3 regions of the Colwellia sp. BRX8-9 genome follow, and region 3 is predicted to be linked to each of the others. Evidence: predicted binding sites of a transcription regulator. Region 3 holds the regulator's gene; each other region holds the start of a gene.
The links. The regulator sigma-54, encoded in region 3, starts transcription at its own class of promoters, with help from an activator protein. The targets are predictions, from matches to a motif close to GTTGGCACGNNNNTNGNNT.
Positions count from the first base shown of each region.

Region 1 (4,579 bases), on a different contig from region 3:
CATCATCTCAAATGGCTCAGGCGAGCGGCAATAAGAAACAAAAAACAAGCCCTGTAACTTCATATCACCATACGGCATACTTTGTCGTACTATTTCGATAGCGTTACCGTCTTCGTCTTTAAGGTTTACTCGCTTAGTATGCGCGGTCGCTGGTTTATTTTCATTGGAATATTCTTCATTATCCAGTTTTGTTCGTCCAAAAATATCTTCTTGGTCTTTAACCTTTAAGTTATCCCATAAGTTCAAGTTATGGCGATAACGTTGAATATGTAAATAACTGCCTGCTGCAAACTCTTCACTCTCTTCATTCGCAATTAGCGCAACTTTGCGGCGGTGTGAACCTTGTGGGTTTTCTGTGCCATCAACAAAGCCCGTTAAATCACGACCATCAAGAAACCTAAAGGCACGCACTTGCTCAGCCAGTTCAACGCTGTTGGCTAATAAAGCACAAACCTTGGTACTAACAATATGATTAACGTCTGCACGGTCGCTTCTTATTTCGATATAAAGATCATAACTATCAGCAGGAGCTGCGCGATCATCACATTCAAGCGCGGAAAAAGGCTTTAAATTTTTAGGTCTTCCTTGTGGATACAACTCATCCCAATAGTTAGCACCGATAGCAATAACACCAGCTAAGTTAGATTCTGAAAAACGATCTGCGTAATGATCGAATAAGGCAGGTAATCGAGAAAGTGCGTGACGAACATGAGCATTTTTATCATCTAAAACATTAAACATCAGATAATAACCGTGCAAACTAGGTTCTGCGCAAATACCGAATTGTTCTCTTGCCATCAAAATTCCCAAAAATGTAATGTATATTAATATTTCAATTTTACACAGTTTCTTAAAATTCACAGTAAATCATTTACGATAATAAAATAAGATAAAACCGTGTTGCTTTTTACAGCTATGCCAACGCACTTTTATTAGTATCGGCGCAAGTACTGATAATTTCTGTGCAGCTAAAAGTATTAGCCTTTATCTTGTACATAAAAAAACAGCCCTGAGGCTGTTTTATGATTTATCTTGTTAATATAGATAACACTAGTTGGTATTAAGTAAATTCAGGGTAAGCTTCCATACCACAATCTGATTTATCCATACCTTGATACTCTTCTTCTTCAGTTACACGAATACCCATAACTTTCTTAAGTACATACCAGACCACAAAACTTGCACTAAATACCCAGACAAAGATGGTTGCTGCACCGATTAATTGTCCACTAAAGCTTGAAGCAGGGTTAGTAAGAGGAACAAGCAGTAAACCAAACAAACCAACGACACCATGTACTGAGATAGCACCGACTGGATCATCTATTTTCAGTTTATCTAAACCAACCACTGACAAGACAACGATGACACCAGCGACCATACCAAACAAGGTTGCTTGCAATGCCGTGGGTGTTGAAGGCTCAGCAGTAATAGCGACTAATCCCGCTAATGCCCCGTTTAATGTCATGGTTAAATCTGCTTTTTTAAATAATAATTTCGCAAAAATTAACGCGGCAATAGCGCCACCAGCGGCCGCTGCATTGGTATTTAAAAAGACCATAGCAACTGAATGTGAACTGTTAATATCAGCAAGCTTTAAAACTGAACCACCGTTAAAGCCAAACCAACCCATCCATAAAATAAATGTGCCTAATGTCGCCATAGGTAAGTTAGCACCTGGAATGGCATTAATACGACCATCTGCTCCATATTTACCCTTACGTGCGCCAAGTAACAAGACACCCGCTAATGCTGCTGATGCACCTGCCATGTGGACAATACCCGAGCCAGCAAAATCAGAAAAACCTAAGTCACCTAGGGTATACAAACCAAAGACAGCATTACCGCCCCAAGTCCAGCTACCTTCAAGTGGATAAATAACGGCAGTTAACACAACGGTAAAAATAAGGAATGCCCATAATTTCATGCGTTCAGCGACGGCACCAGAAACAATCGACATCGCTGTTGCAACAAAGACCACTTGAAAGAAGAAATCAGACGCTTTGGAATATATAGCTCCGCCATTAAAACCATCTTCACGGCCAGAAAATTCTTTTAATACCGCATCAGCATCGATTGTTTCGATGCCAGATAAGAAGAAACCACCACCGTACATAATTTCGTAACCGCAGGCCAAATACATCATGCAAGCAATAGCATAAAGCGCGACGTTTTTAGTCAAAATTTCTGTGGTATTTTTTGCACGCACTAAACCGGCTTCTAACATAGAGAAACCCGCGGCCATCCACATAACAAGAGCACCACATATCAAGAAATAGAAAGTGTCCATTGCATACTGTAATTGAAAAATATTTTGTTCCATGATTTACCCCTTAAATAGCTTCAACATCTTGCTCACCAGTACGAATACGTACAGCTTGCTGTAAGTCATAGACAAATATTTTACCATCGCCAATTTTACCTGTGTGCGCCGACTCGGTAATTGCTTTGACTAAGCGTTCAACAACATCATCATTGACAGCAATTTCAAGTTTCACTTTCGGTAAAAAGTCCACTTGATACTCAGCACCACGATACAGTTCGGTATGACCTTTTTGTCGTCCAAAACCTTTTACTTCACTGACGGTTAGTCCTTCAACACCAATTTCAGAAATTGCTTCTCTGACATCATCCAGTTTGAAAGGTTTTATTATTGCGTTAACCATTTTCATTATGTTTAGCCTTATTTATGATTTGTACATAACAATACAAATGTTATGCCAAAGACTAAAACACTTAATATTCATAAACTTAAGGTAAATAATAAAAAAAAGGCTATTTAAAAGCACTTCGTTGGTGCATGAAATTTTATCAATGACAGTAATTGGTGCATGATTTAATGATCACCGCCACTTAAGTTGAGAATTCACGGCAACTTGAGAATTTATTTTGGAATTTTGTTTATGTTCAATGTTAAAATTTATATCGACACATACAAAGTGAAGCTAATTACACTGGGTAAATACTTCTAGATAGGCCCATATGTGGGTTCCTGTTTATTTCTAATTTTTTTGCTGCACGGTTAAGCTCTGCAAAAGTGTGTTTATTAAATAATGATAAAGATAAATCTAGAGATAATATAAGAAGCTAAGTGATCACATAGAAATAAGCTTAGACGTGCAAACCACCTTTGCTGTTGCCACAGACTGTGTGAATAGTTAACGTTCCGCGTTAGAGATATTATGACCGCAATATCGGAACTCCAGTCATAGACTTTTGATTTTTTAGCGGAAGTTCTGAGACCGAAGCGGTCAAAAATGGTGGCTAATATTCACCTCTATTTAAATCGGCTTAGATACGAAAGCGGAAGTTCCGCCATAGATAAAAATATAAGTCTTTTGATGATGACTTCTGTCATTGAGTCATTAAATCTGAATGAGAACAAAGCCACCATAGCAGAAACTCGACAGGAATTATTTTGGGGTTTAAAAAGAAAAAACATACTCAAGTAGTGCTAATTATTTAGTGACGATAGTCAGAAGTTTTTATTCACATGGCATAACAACGGATACTTAATCCTATGGTAGTGATTCTGAATGAAAACCACGGTTAATAAATCAATAGGTGTCGAAATTTTTTACCGTTAAAATATTACCAATCAGTAGAAACAAAAAAACACCAATCATTACAATTGATGTTCTCTAGAATCAGGTTTAAAAAACTATATTAAGATTGTTTCTTAAATCTACGTGATGCTAAACCAATCATTCCTAATGCAAATATGGCAAGTGTAGATGGTTCAGGCACAGCCACTGAGCTCGAAAATACCTGTATCTCACGGTAACTTGCCTTGCTGTTCTCGATGTTTGTTGATCTTAGTGTTAGGTAAGCGCTCGTGACGGGGGTGTTAAATGTAAGCCAGAAGGAATCGACGCCGTTATTCGTCCCTCCACTAGTCGTACTGACATTCCAAGCTCCTAGGGTTGTCCCCGTATCGTCAATTAGCTTATAACTACCATCGTCTCGATTGCTGTAACCGTTATAAATTGCGATTCCACCTAATAACGTGTCTGCACCGAATGCCAATCGAAGATCGCCATTAGAATGTAACGCATACAAGCCATCACTTGTAATACCGATGCCAATATCGCCGTCATTTAAATTGGAAAGAGCATAGTTTCCTCCGCTGTTTGGCGCTGTAGCCGTGTAAGCCAAAAGCGTGCCACCTAAACCGCCTGCGACATCCTGATTTGCTGTAGTATCCCCACCTGATTCAACCTGACTAGCACTTAATGTGATGTTTGATGTATTCGTAAAAATCAACCCTGCATTTGCAACATTAACTAAACAAGTGGCAGCCAAAAGCGATCCAGTCAAGCTTGATTTTAAAAATTTAAATTTCATTTGGTATTTCCATATCACGTTAATTGAAATGCCCATAAGAGGACAATTTATTCCTGAGGTAAGGACTTCAGATCAAAAAAACTCAACACGGGAAGCGCTTAGAATTAGAAAATAGGAAGAGACCGCTGTCTATTATGTGTATTAAAGCACGATTTATACCGTTATATAATTATATCTAAAATACAATACGTTAGTTGAAGTTACATTTATTTAATATGAGAAAGGGTAAAGAATTCTG
Region 1 covers NZ_JACGVN010000008.1:185,986-190,564, forward strand. Annotated here, with positions in the region: gene H4J70_RS09190 (Dyp-type peroxidase) at 1-798, opposite strand, end outside; gene H4J70_RS09195 (ammonium transporter) at 1,061-2,320, opposite strand; gene H4J70_RS09200 (P-II family nitrogen regulator) at 2,331-2,669, opposite strand; gene H4J70_RS09205 (PEP-CTERM sorting domain-containing protein) at 3,664-4,341, opposite strand.
Region 1: the regulator sigma-54 is predicted to act here: its motif matches at 2,704-2,722, upstream of H4J70_RS09200 (P-II family nitrogen regulator).

Region 2 (4,579 bases), on a different contig from region 3:
GCAAAAATTAATTTATAGCGTTTTTAACTTTTATTCTCCCACAGACAAGGATGGTTATCTTAAACCTTCAATAACTTATCGCTATAGCGATAAGTGGTTATTCTCGGCTGGGGCGAATTTATTTTGGGGTGAAGAAAAGTATACTTTTTTTGGTCAACATCAACAAAACAGCAATGCTTGGCTTAGAGTAAAAGCCCACTTTTAAATGACGCCAGCACTAAAGGCTCAATGTCTACAGAATTAATCTGACAATAACTTACAGTTTTTCAGCATATCCTAACAATTAGATCACTGAAACTTACCCGTAATAAGATGAGAATGGCTGTAAATATTCTGCTGAGCTTATTATGAACAAAATTATTATCGTCATCTGTTTTAACATTTTGTTTTCTTTGAACAGTTACGCAATGAAATCTAATGATTATATTATTTCTATTAAGCATGCAACTAACGACAGTGACTATTACTCAAGTGTTGGCGTAGAGGTAATTCATCGTAAACTTAATAGTTATTTAGGTTTCTCGGTTAATAGCTCAATAGGCTATGCAAGGGTTACCGATACCTTTGATTATCAACATGGTTTTATTGCATGGGAAGGCGGTATAAAAATAGGTTATTTTTCTAACTTTAGTCTTTATGCTGAATTTGGCGTTGATCTACTTGAGCTTGCCTTTAATGATCGAAGTGACGATGGCTATTCACATAGAAACAAGGGCTATAGTACAGATTTCGAAAATGATAACTTTGACCATCATTACAATGACAACGATTCAGATGGCTATATAGGGATTGGTAGTTCGATGATGATTGAGCAAATAAAAGTTACAGCATTTGTTCGTTTTCGTGAAATAAGTGGTTATAACTGGCAAGCAAAAAACTATGCCTTTAGCGGTATTGAGTTAGCGGTAGTTTTTTAATTAAATTACCATCGTTTGTTTGCTTGTTTCTTTCTTTTCTCTACGGCAAAATAGTCCCCATAGATATTTACAAATAATAGAGAAAAAAATGAGCGCAAATTCAGCAGCACAAAATCAAATAAAACAAATGCTAACCATGCAAGACGCGATGAATACTCGTGTTAGTGATACCTGGCAAGAAAATGGTTATGAGTGGTATCGCGCCATTTGGGTTGAGTGTGCTGAAATGTTAGACCATCACGGATGGAAATGGTGGAAACATCAAGAAATAGATATTGCGCAAGTGCAACTGGAGTTGGTTGATATTTTTCATTTTGGATTAAGCTTACGTTTAATGACAGGCGAAACCGTTACAAGTATTACTGACACCTTAGCAACAGAACTCACTGAAAGCTCAGGCGAAAAAGATTTTAAAATTGCCCTTGAAAACCTAGCGTCAGCCGCCGTTACTAACAAAAGTTTTGATGCGATTGCCTTAGCTGATTGTATGCGTTTGATGAATATGGACCTAGATGAATTATTTCGTCAATATGTTGGCAAAAACACCTTGAATTTTTTCCGTCAAGACCACGGTTATAAAGAAGGGACATATATCAAAGTTTGGCATGGCGAAGAAGACAATGAAGTATTAGCTAATTTAGTTAATACCTTAGATGCCAGTGCAAGTGATTTTCAGCAACAACTTTATGCAGCACTTGAGGCAAAATACCCAGCATAATTATTCGCTCAAAACCTAATGAAGACTCTAGATAAATAATAACTAGAGTCTTTTATCCCCCACCCTTCTCCCATGCTCAAACAGTCTTTTAGCTTAAAGTATATAGAATAAATTCTACTTTCCGAACGGTCATTAAAACACCCCTTTTATATTAAGATCTATGGCATAAATGCTGCTTAATTAACGGTTATTAAAAGAATCTAGCAAAATTATGATCTGTGGCACAAATTCTGCTTATTCAACAGTTATTAAGAAGACCGTCAAGAATTTGAACCGCCGGAGCAGTGTATGGAATTAATTCTCTTTGCCATGATCAGCCTAATTGTTATTGTCGCTTTGTTAGCTAGCCGCTTAAACGACAATAGTTTTCCTTTTCCATTTGATAAAAAGCAAAGTCTTTTTACGCCAGCAGAGAAGAATTTTCAGAATTTGCTCGAACAAGCCCTTGGTGGTAAATACCGTATTATTAATCGAGTAAAACTTGCTGATATTGTCACTATTCGTCATGGTGTGTCGAACAGAGCAAGCCAAACAGCATCAGCGAATGCCGAAAGTAAATACTTAGACTTTGCTATTTGTGATCGTGAGAGTATGAAGCTATGTGGCGTTATTGATTTAGTTGATACCCAAGGTAAAGGCTATAAAATCAAAAAAGACTGGTTTGTCAGCGGCGCATTAGAAGCATCTTCAATTCCTCATATTCGTATTAAAGTGAAAACTAATTATACCGTTGACGAGATCCGCGCTTGTATTTACAGTCGACTTTTAGGAAACAGACCACCAGAGCCAAAAATTAAAGGAAAAATTATTCCTGCTCCCATGCTAAAACCTCGACCCAATAGAAATAGAGAAGAAGTTGGCGCTTTGTCTCCTATTGCCGCTCGTGCGCAATTAGGCTCATCAACAGGCAATGCTATGTCGCAACGTATCCCTGCACCGCAAGTAGCCGCATTACCTCATTAAACTCTACAATAAAATTAACTCATTATTAAAATAAAAAGTCAGCGATTTAAATCGCTGACTTTTTTGTTTTCCCTTAGATATAATTAACGTGCTTGGCAGTTTTAATGCCATAAAGGCTGAGAGTGGCAATGTGATCGTAATATATCGTTGACGTATAATCTTGTGCCTATTGAACTCATACATAGAAAGACAGGGTGTCTGAGAAAGGCCATCCTGAACATATACGCTCTTTGCCATCTCGGTAACTGCTCCTGCGTTACTCTACTTCCTACATCCATGTAATCACAGCACCGCGTTATACCGTTGACGTGCAAGGATGCACTAATGCCTAGAAAGACAGGATGTCTGAGAAAGGCCATCCTCAACATAAATATACGACATCTGGGAATCTTCACGTTATAATTGTTTTATTAGATGTTATCAACGAATTGGAAATAAAATGAAAGCAGGAATAATTGGCGCAATGGAGCCAGAAGTTGCTATTTTAAAAGCAAAATTAACTCATGCAGTAACAACCGAACATGCAGGTTATACCTTTTATCAAGGGCAACTCAACGGCAGTGATGTCGTTATTGTACAATCGGGTATTGGTAAAGTGGCTGCTGCCTTAGCAACCGCGATTTTAATTGATAAGTTCCAGCCTGACTATATTGTTAATACTGGCTCTGCTGGTGGTTTTGAACAATCACTAAAAGTAGGCGATATTGTCATTAGTTCAGAAGTTCGCTATCACGATGTCGATGTTACCGCTTTTGGCTATGAGATTGGTCAGTTACCAGGCAATCCAGCTGCCTATATTCCTCACCCGACACTCGTTAAAGCCGCACAGGCAGGTGTTGCTGAATTAGAAAATATCCAGACCTTACTGGGTTTAATCACTACCGGCGATACCTTTATGACTGCTGATGATGATATTGCTAAAGCCCGCGCTAACTTTCCGACTATGGCCGCGGTTGAAATGGAAGGAGCCGCAATTGCTCATACCTGTCATCAATTTAAGGTGCCTTTTGTGGTTATTCGTTCTATGTCTGATATAGCAGGTAAAGAGTCTCCTACCTCCTTTGAAGCTTATTTAGAAACAGCTTCGGTGAATTCATCTCAGTTAGTTGAAAATATGCTCGACGCATTGCAAGGTAAAAAGTTAACTTAAGCCCTAAGTTTAATCGATACCAACTCCACTAATTTTGTGAGCTTGTTCGCGCAAGGAGAATATATCAAGGCAAGGCTGACGATTTTCTAATCACTGGCTATAGGCGTTGAGTGCGCCGCAGGTTTGGAGTATTTTAACCCGCATAAGTGAGCAATAATTTAATGGAATGGCTATAAATATGACTGCTAATAATCTAACAAACTTAATTGATATCAGCCCTTTCGCCTATTCAGTTGTCATGCTTTACGGTGTTATTTTGGTTAAGCTTTTTACTGGCTATTTAGCGAGTCATCAACCCTTAAGGTTTTTTCGAATTTTTTGCGATCAGCTCGCCAAAAAAGTCAATAAAAGTAAGAATACTGACCGTCAGCGTTTTATTTCTGGTTTAATTGCTATTGTAGTTAGCCTTACGCCTATAGTCATTATTCTTTGGTTATTTGAAGCTTTTGTTGAGGCCACCTGGCTTTGGCAGGGATTTTTACTTTATCTTGCCTTAGGCTGTTTACAACTAGGAAAAACAAGTAAAGAGATTGCCAAGTTAATTGTCGCCAACAAAAATTTCGAGGCTAAACAGTTATTAAACCCCTGGCTGTTGCGTAATACCGAACAGCTTTCCTCTTTAGGCTTAGCAAAGAGCTGTATTGAAATGTTATTGCTTCGAGCGGTGCAAAATCTATTCACTATTAGCTTGGTATTTTTACTTTTTGGTCCACTTACTGCTTTAGTTTGTCGATTGCTTATTGAGATGCATTACAGCTGGAATAACAAACAAAATAGTTTTCAACCTTTTGGCGACAGTGTTGCTTTTATTGTCAACATTATACAATGGCT
Region 2 covers NZ_JACGVN010000021.1:50,327-54,905, reverse strand. Annotated here, with positions in the region: gene H4J70_RS16055 (hypothetical protein) at 1-205, shown strand, start outside; gene H4J70_RS16050 (hypothetical protein) at 348-917, shown strand; gene H4J70_RS16045 (dUTP diphosphatase) at 1,006-1,635, shown strand; gene H4J70_RS16040 (DUF2726 domain-containing protein) at 1,924-2,598, shown strand; gene mtnN (5'-methylthioadenosine/S-adenosylhomocysteine nucleosidase) at 3,038-3,748, shown strand; gene H4J70_RS16030 (cobalamin biosynthesis protein) at 3,927-4,579, shown strand, end outside.
Region 2: the regulator sigma-54 is predicted to act here: its motif matches at 1,853-1,871, upstream of H4J70_RS16040 (DUF2726 domain-containing protein).

Region 3 (4,579 bases):
TCTTTTTATCATTCGTCTTCATCAAATTTATCAGAAAATAACTGGCATACATCGTCAAGTGCTTGTTGAGCATCTTCTCCTTGGGTAATCACCTCTACGGTTTTTCCAAAGCCACCGGCCAGTAACATTAACCCCATAATACTACTGGCATCAGCTTCTTTGCCCTCTAAGCAAATAGTAACGTTAGCATTAAGCTTTTGGCTTAACTGGGCAAGTTTAGTGGCAGCACGTGCATGTAATCCCAGTTTATTGCTAATGGTTAATGATTTATTATATTTTGGCATACAGTGACCGTTATTAAGTGCTTTGTATTTTAATGTCGCGATGATGAGACTGAACATCTTCGCGTTCTTTTCTAAGATTGTTTGCTAATATTTCTGCAATATAAACCGATCGGTGTTTTCCACCCGTACAACCAATGGCGATAGTAATATAGCTGCGATTGTTTCTTTCTAAGTGGGGTAACCATGTCATCATAAAACTGTTAATTTGCCAGATAAATTTAGTGACAATCGGTTGGCTAGCAAGAAAGTCTCGCACGGGTTGATCTAAACCGGTAAAACCTTTTAAGTCTGTTTCCCAAAAAGGGTTAGGCAGAAAACGTGCATCAAAAACATAATCTGCGTCTTGTGGTACACCGTGTTTAAAGCCAAAAGATTCAAACACCACCACCATAGATGCCGAGGTTTTGCCCAAAATTCGCTCACGCACTAAATCAGATAATTGATGAGGTGATAACTGGCTGGTATTAATATACAAACCCGCACGCGTGGAAATAGGCTCAAGCAGCTTTTTCTCTAAAGAGATGGCTTGGTCGAGTGGGATATTTTGTTTAATCAAAGGATGTAAACGACGCGTTTCACTAAAACGTCGAATAAGATCAGAGTCATCAGCATCTAAATACAGAATATCGAGTTTTACTGTTTTTGGTAGATAATCTAATATTTCTGAAACGTCATTAGGATCATTGGGTAAGTTACGTACATCTAAACTAACCGCTACTTTGTCGTAATCATTAATAACGGTATGCGCTAATGCAGGCAATAAATTCACCGGAATATTATCGACACAGTAGTAGCCTAAATCTTCGAGTACACGTAAGGCGACACTTTTACCTGACCCTGAGCGACCACTGACTATCAAGAGTTTCATTTGAGTTTTCCTGGATTATTATTAGATTTTATTAACGTTTAGCATGCTTTATTAAAGTAAAAAGCTCTTGCGAATTTTGGCATTTTCTTACTTGCTTTGCGAACTGTTTAGTACTAAATATTTGCGCAATACTTTGTAAGGTATCTAAATGTTGTTGGCAGTTTTCTTCGGGGACAAATAACGCAATAATAATATCGACAGCACGGTTGTCTATCGCATCAAATTCAACGGCTTGTTCACTGGTCAGCAATACAGCAATAACTTGTGACGTGTTGGTTAATCGACCATGAGGAATCGCAATGCCATTTCCTATGCCGGTAGAGCCAACCTTTTCACGCGCCATTAAGCTTTCGAATAATTGATGAGTATCAATATTGTCGAATTTTTTTGCCGCAGTTGTGCTAATTATTTCAAGGAGTTTTTTTTTGCTTGTACCCTTAATCGCACACAGGGTGCAATCAAGGGTAAGGATATCTTGCAACTTCATTATACTACTTAGATTCTTTGGTGAGTGAACAGGCGATAAACAGCATTAATGCTGATTCGTTTTACCTTTGTACTTCAATATTTGCCGGTCAAGCTTAACAACAAGACTATCAATAGAGGCATACATGTCAGCATTTTCAGCTTTTGCATGTAAATCAGAGCCACTAACGTGAACAGTCGCTTCAGCAATTTGATTTGATTTTTCAACGGTGAGAACAACATGAACATTATTGATATGATCAAAATGTCGGCTTAATTTTGCCATCTTAGTCGTGACGTTTTCTCGTAAAGCTTCGGTAATGTCAACATGGTGGCCAGAAAGATTAATTTGCATAAGCTTAATTCCTCATCTTTTCGTTAAAGTAAACTTTTTCGTTGGTTAGAAGGTGGAATAGAAAGTGACTCTCGATATTTTGCTATGGTGCGTCGAGCTACATTTATCCCTTGATCGGCTAATAAATCAGCCATTTTACTATCACTAAGTGGTTTTGCTGGGATTTCGGCAGCAACAAATTTTTTGATTAATGCACGAATAGCTGTTGATGAGCATTCGCCACCGCTTTCGGTGCCAACATGGCTTGAGAAGAAAAACTTCAGTTCGAAAATTCCACGTGGCGTATGCATGTACTTTTGTGTCGTCACTCGTGAAATGGTTGATTCATGCATATCGACAGCTTCGGCAATATCATTTAAAACCATTGGACGCATGGCTTCATTACCATGTTCAAAAAAGCCAATTTGACGTTGCACAATACAGTTTGACACTTTTAATAAGGTATCATTACGGCTTTCTAAGCTTTTAATAAACCATTTAGCTTCTTGTAAATTTGAGCGAATAAATTGTGTGTCCGCTGTCGACTTCATCGAACGTGACATCGAAGCATATTGCTGATTCACCGAAAGTTTTGGCGCAGTATCAGGGTTTAATTCGACCACCCAACGGCCATTTTTCTTTTCAACAGACACATCAGGAATAACATACTGATCGTCACTCTTCATCACACTATCGCCGGGTCTAGGATCAAGTGATTGAATAAGACGCACCACTTCGCGCAGTTGCTCTTCTTTCAGTCGAGTTTTACGCATTAATGTACGATAGTCTCGGCTACCCAGCAGATTAATATGGTCACGCAAAACTAACTTACTTTCTGCTAACCAAGGTGTAGCGGGGTCAAATTGATTAAGTTGAATGATTAAACATTCTGAAATAGAACGAGCAGCGACACCGACAGGATCAAAGAGGTTAATACGTTTTAGTACCACCTCAATTTCATCAAGCTCTACTCCTTCAATGGCAACACTTTCTAAAATGTCTTCACTAGATACCGTTAAGTAACCGGCGTCATCAACAGCATCAATAATTGCTGTCGCTATAGCGCGGTCTGTTTCGGTAAAAGGGCTTAATTCCATTTGCCAGCGCAAATGATCTTGAATGGAGTCTTGAGTCTCGCCTTGGTAAGTATAATCTTCTGAAGCTGGGCCTGAGCTTGAACTTGCTGCACCGGCCGTGTAGTTATCATCCCAAGTGGTATCCATGTTTAATTCTTCAGGGATATCGTTCTTGTCCATGGCTTCAGTGGTGGTGATTTCATCAATGGTAGGCGTAGCGTCTTCGCTACCATCAGAAGCAGGGGCTTCTTTAACGTCACCATTACCGGCAGTGTGAGCTTCTTCAAGGTTGTCAGTACTTTTATCTTCGGGATTATTTGAAGACTCATCCATTTCTAATAATGGATTACTTTCTAAGGCTTCCTGAATTTCTTGTTGAAGCTCTAACGTAGACAGTTGCAGCAATTTGATTGCTTGCTGCAATTGTGGCGTCATGGTTAATTGTTGTCCTATGCGGAGTTGTAGAGTAGGGCGCATTTAGGTCATTAACTTCCTATTATTTTTAATGGGATATTTTCGTTTTTTTCATACGAAGATACTATTCATTTACTGACTACTATAGCGTGAATTGTTCACCAAGGTATACATCTCTTACGTGTTGATTTGCAAGAATTTGATCTGCAGTACCTTCTGCAATAAGTTCACCATGACTAACAATATACGCATGTTCACATACATCGAGAGTTTCACGTACATTGTGATCAGTGATCAACACACCAATGCCACGTTCTTTTAAGTGTAGAATAATTTTTTTAATATCACCTACTGAAATTGGGTCAACACCAGCAAAAGGTTCATCTAATAAAATAAATTTTGGTTCAGCAGCTAATGCGCGAGCAATTTCTACTCGGCGGCGTTCACCACCAGATAAGCTCATGCCTAAATTATCTTTGATATGACCTATGTTGAATTCTTCAACAAGATGTTCTAATTTTTCTTCGCGTTCAGCATCTGATAATTCTTTTCGTGTTTGTAAAATAGCCATAATATTGTCGTAAACACTGAGTTTTCGAAAAATAGAGGCTTCTTGTGGTAAATATCCGATGCCTTTTCTCGCACGCTCATGCATAGGCGCTAACGTCAGGTTTTCGTCATTTAAGATAATATCGCCACTATCACTTTCAACTAACCCCACAATCATATAAAAAGAAGTTGTTTTTCCGGCACCATTTGGGCCCAGTAAACCGACTATTTGTCCTGCTGAAACTTGCATACTGACATTTTTAACCACTTTTCTGCCTTTATAGGCTTTGGCAAGGCCTTTTGCCATTAGGGTGCTAGTGCTCATAAATTAATTTTTTCCTGAGTTTTCGCGTCTGTGGTTGTCGCTTTAATTTTTTCTTTCGGCTGAAAAATCGTTTTAGTGCGTTCGTTAGATTTACTTTCAGCATTAACATACTGAGTGGCAATATTGTAAGTAATTCTACTGCCACTAACCTCACTACCTTCTTGCTGTAATAACGCATTTCCTGAAATTATCACTAAATTATTTGCGGGCTCATATCTTATTTCGTCTGCTTGTAAGCTAAGAGGAGTGCCATCGGCTAAGGTT
Region 3 covers NZ_JACGVN010000002.1:169,076-173,654, forward strand. Annotated here, with positions in the region: gene H4J70_RS02455 (HPr family phosphocarrier protein) at 9-284, opposite strand; gene rapZ (RNase adapter RapZ) at 298-1,152, opposite strand; gene ptsN (PTS IIA-like nitrogen regulatory protein PtsN) at 1,184-1,639, opposite strand; gene hpf (ribosome hibernation promoting factor) at 1,685-1,972, opposite strand; gene H4J70_RS02475 (RNA polymerase factor sigma-54) at 1,996-3,504, opposite strand; gene lptB (LPS export ABC transporter ATP-binding protein) at 3,584-4,315, opposite strand; gene lptA (lipopolysaccharide transport periplasmic protein LptA) at 4,312-4,579, opposite strand, start outside.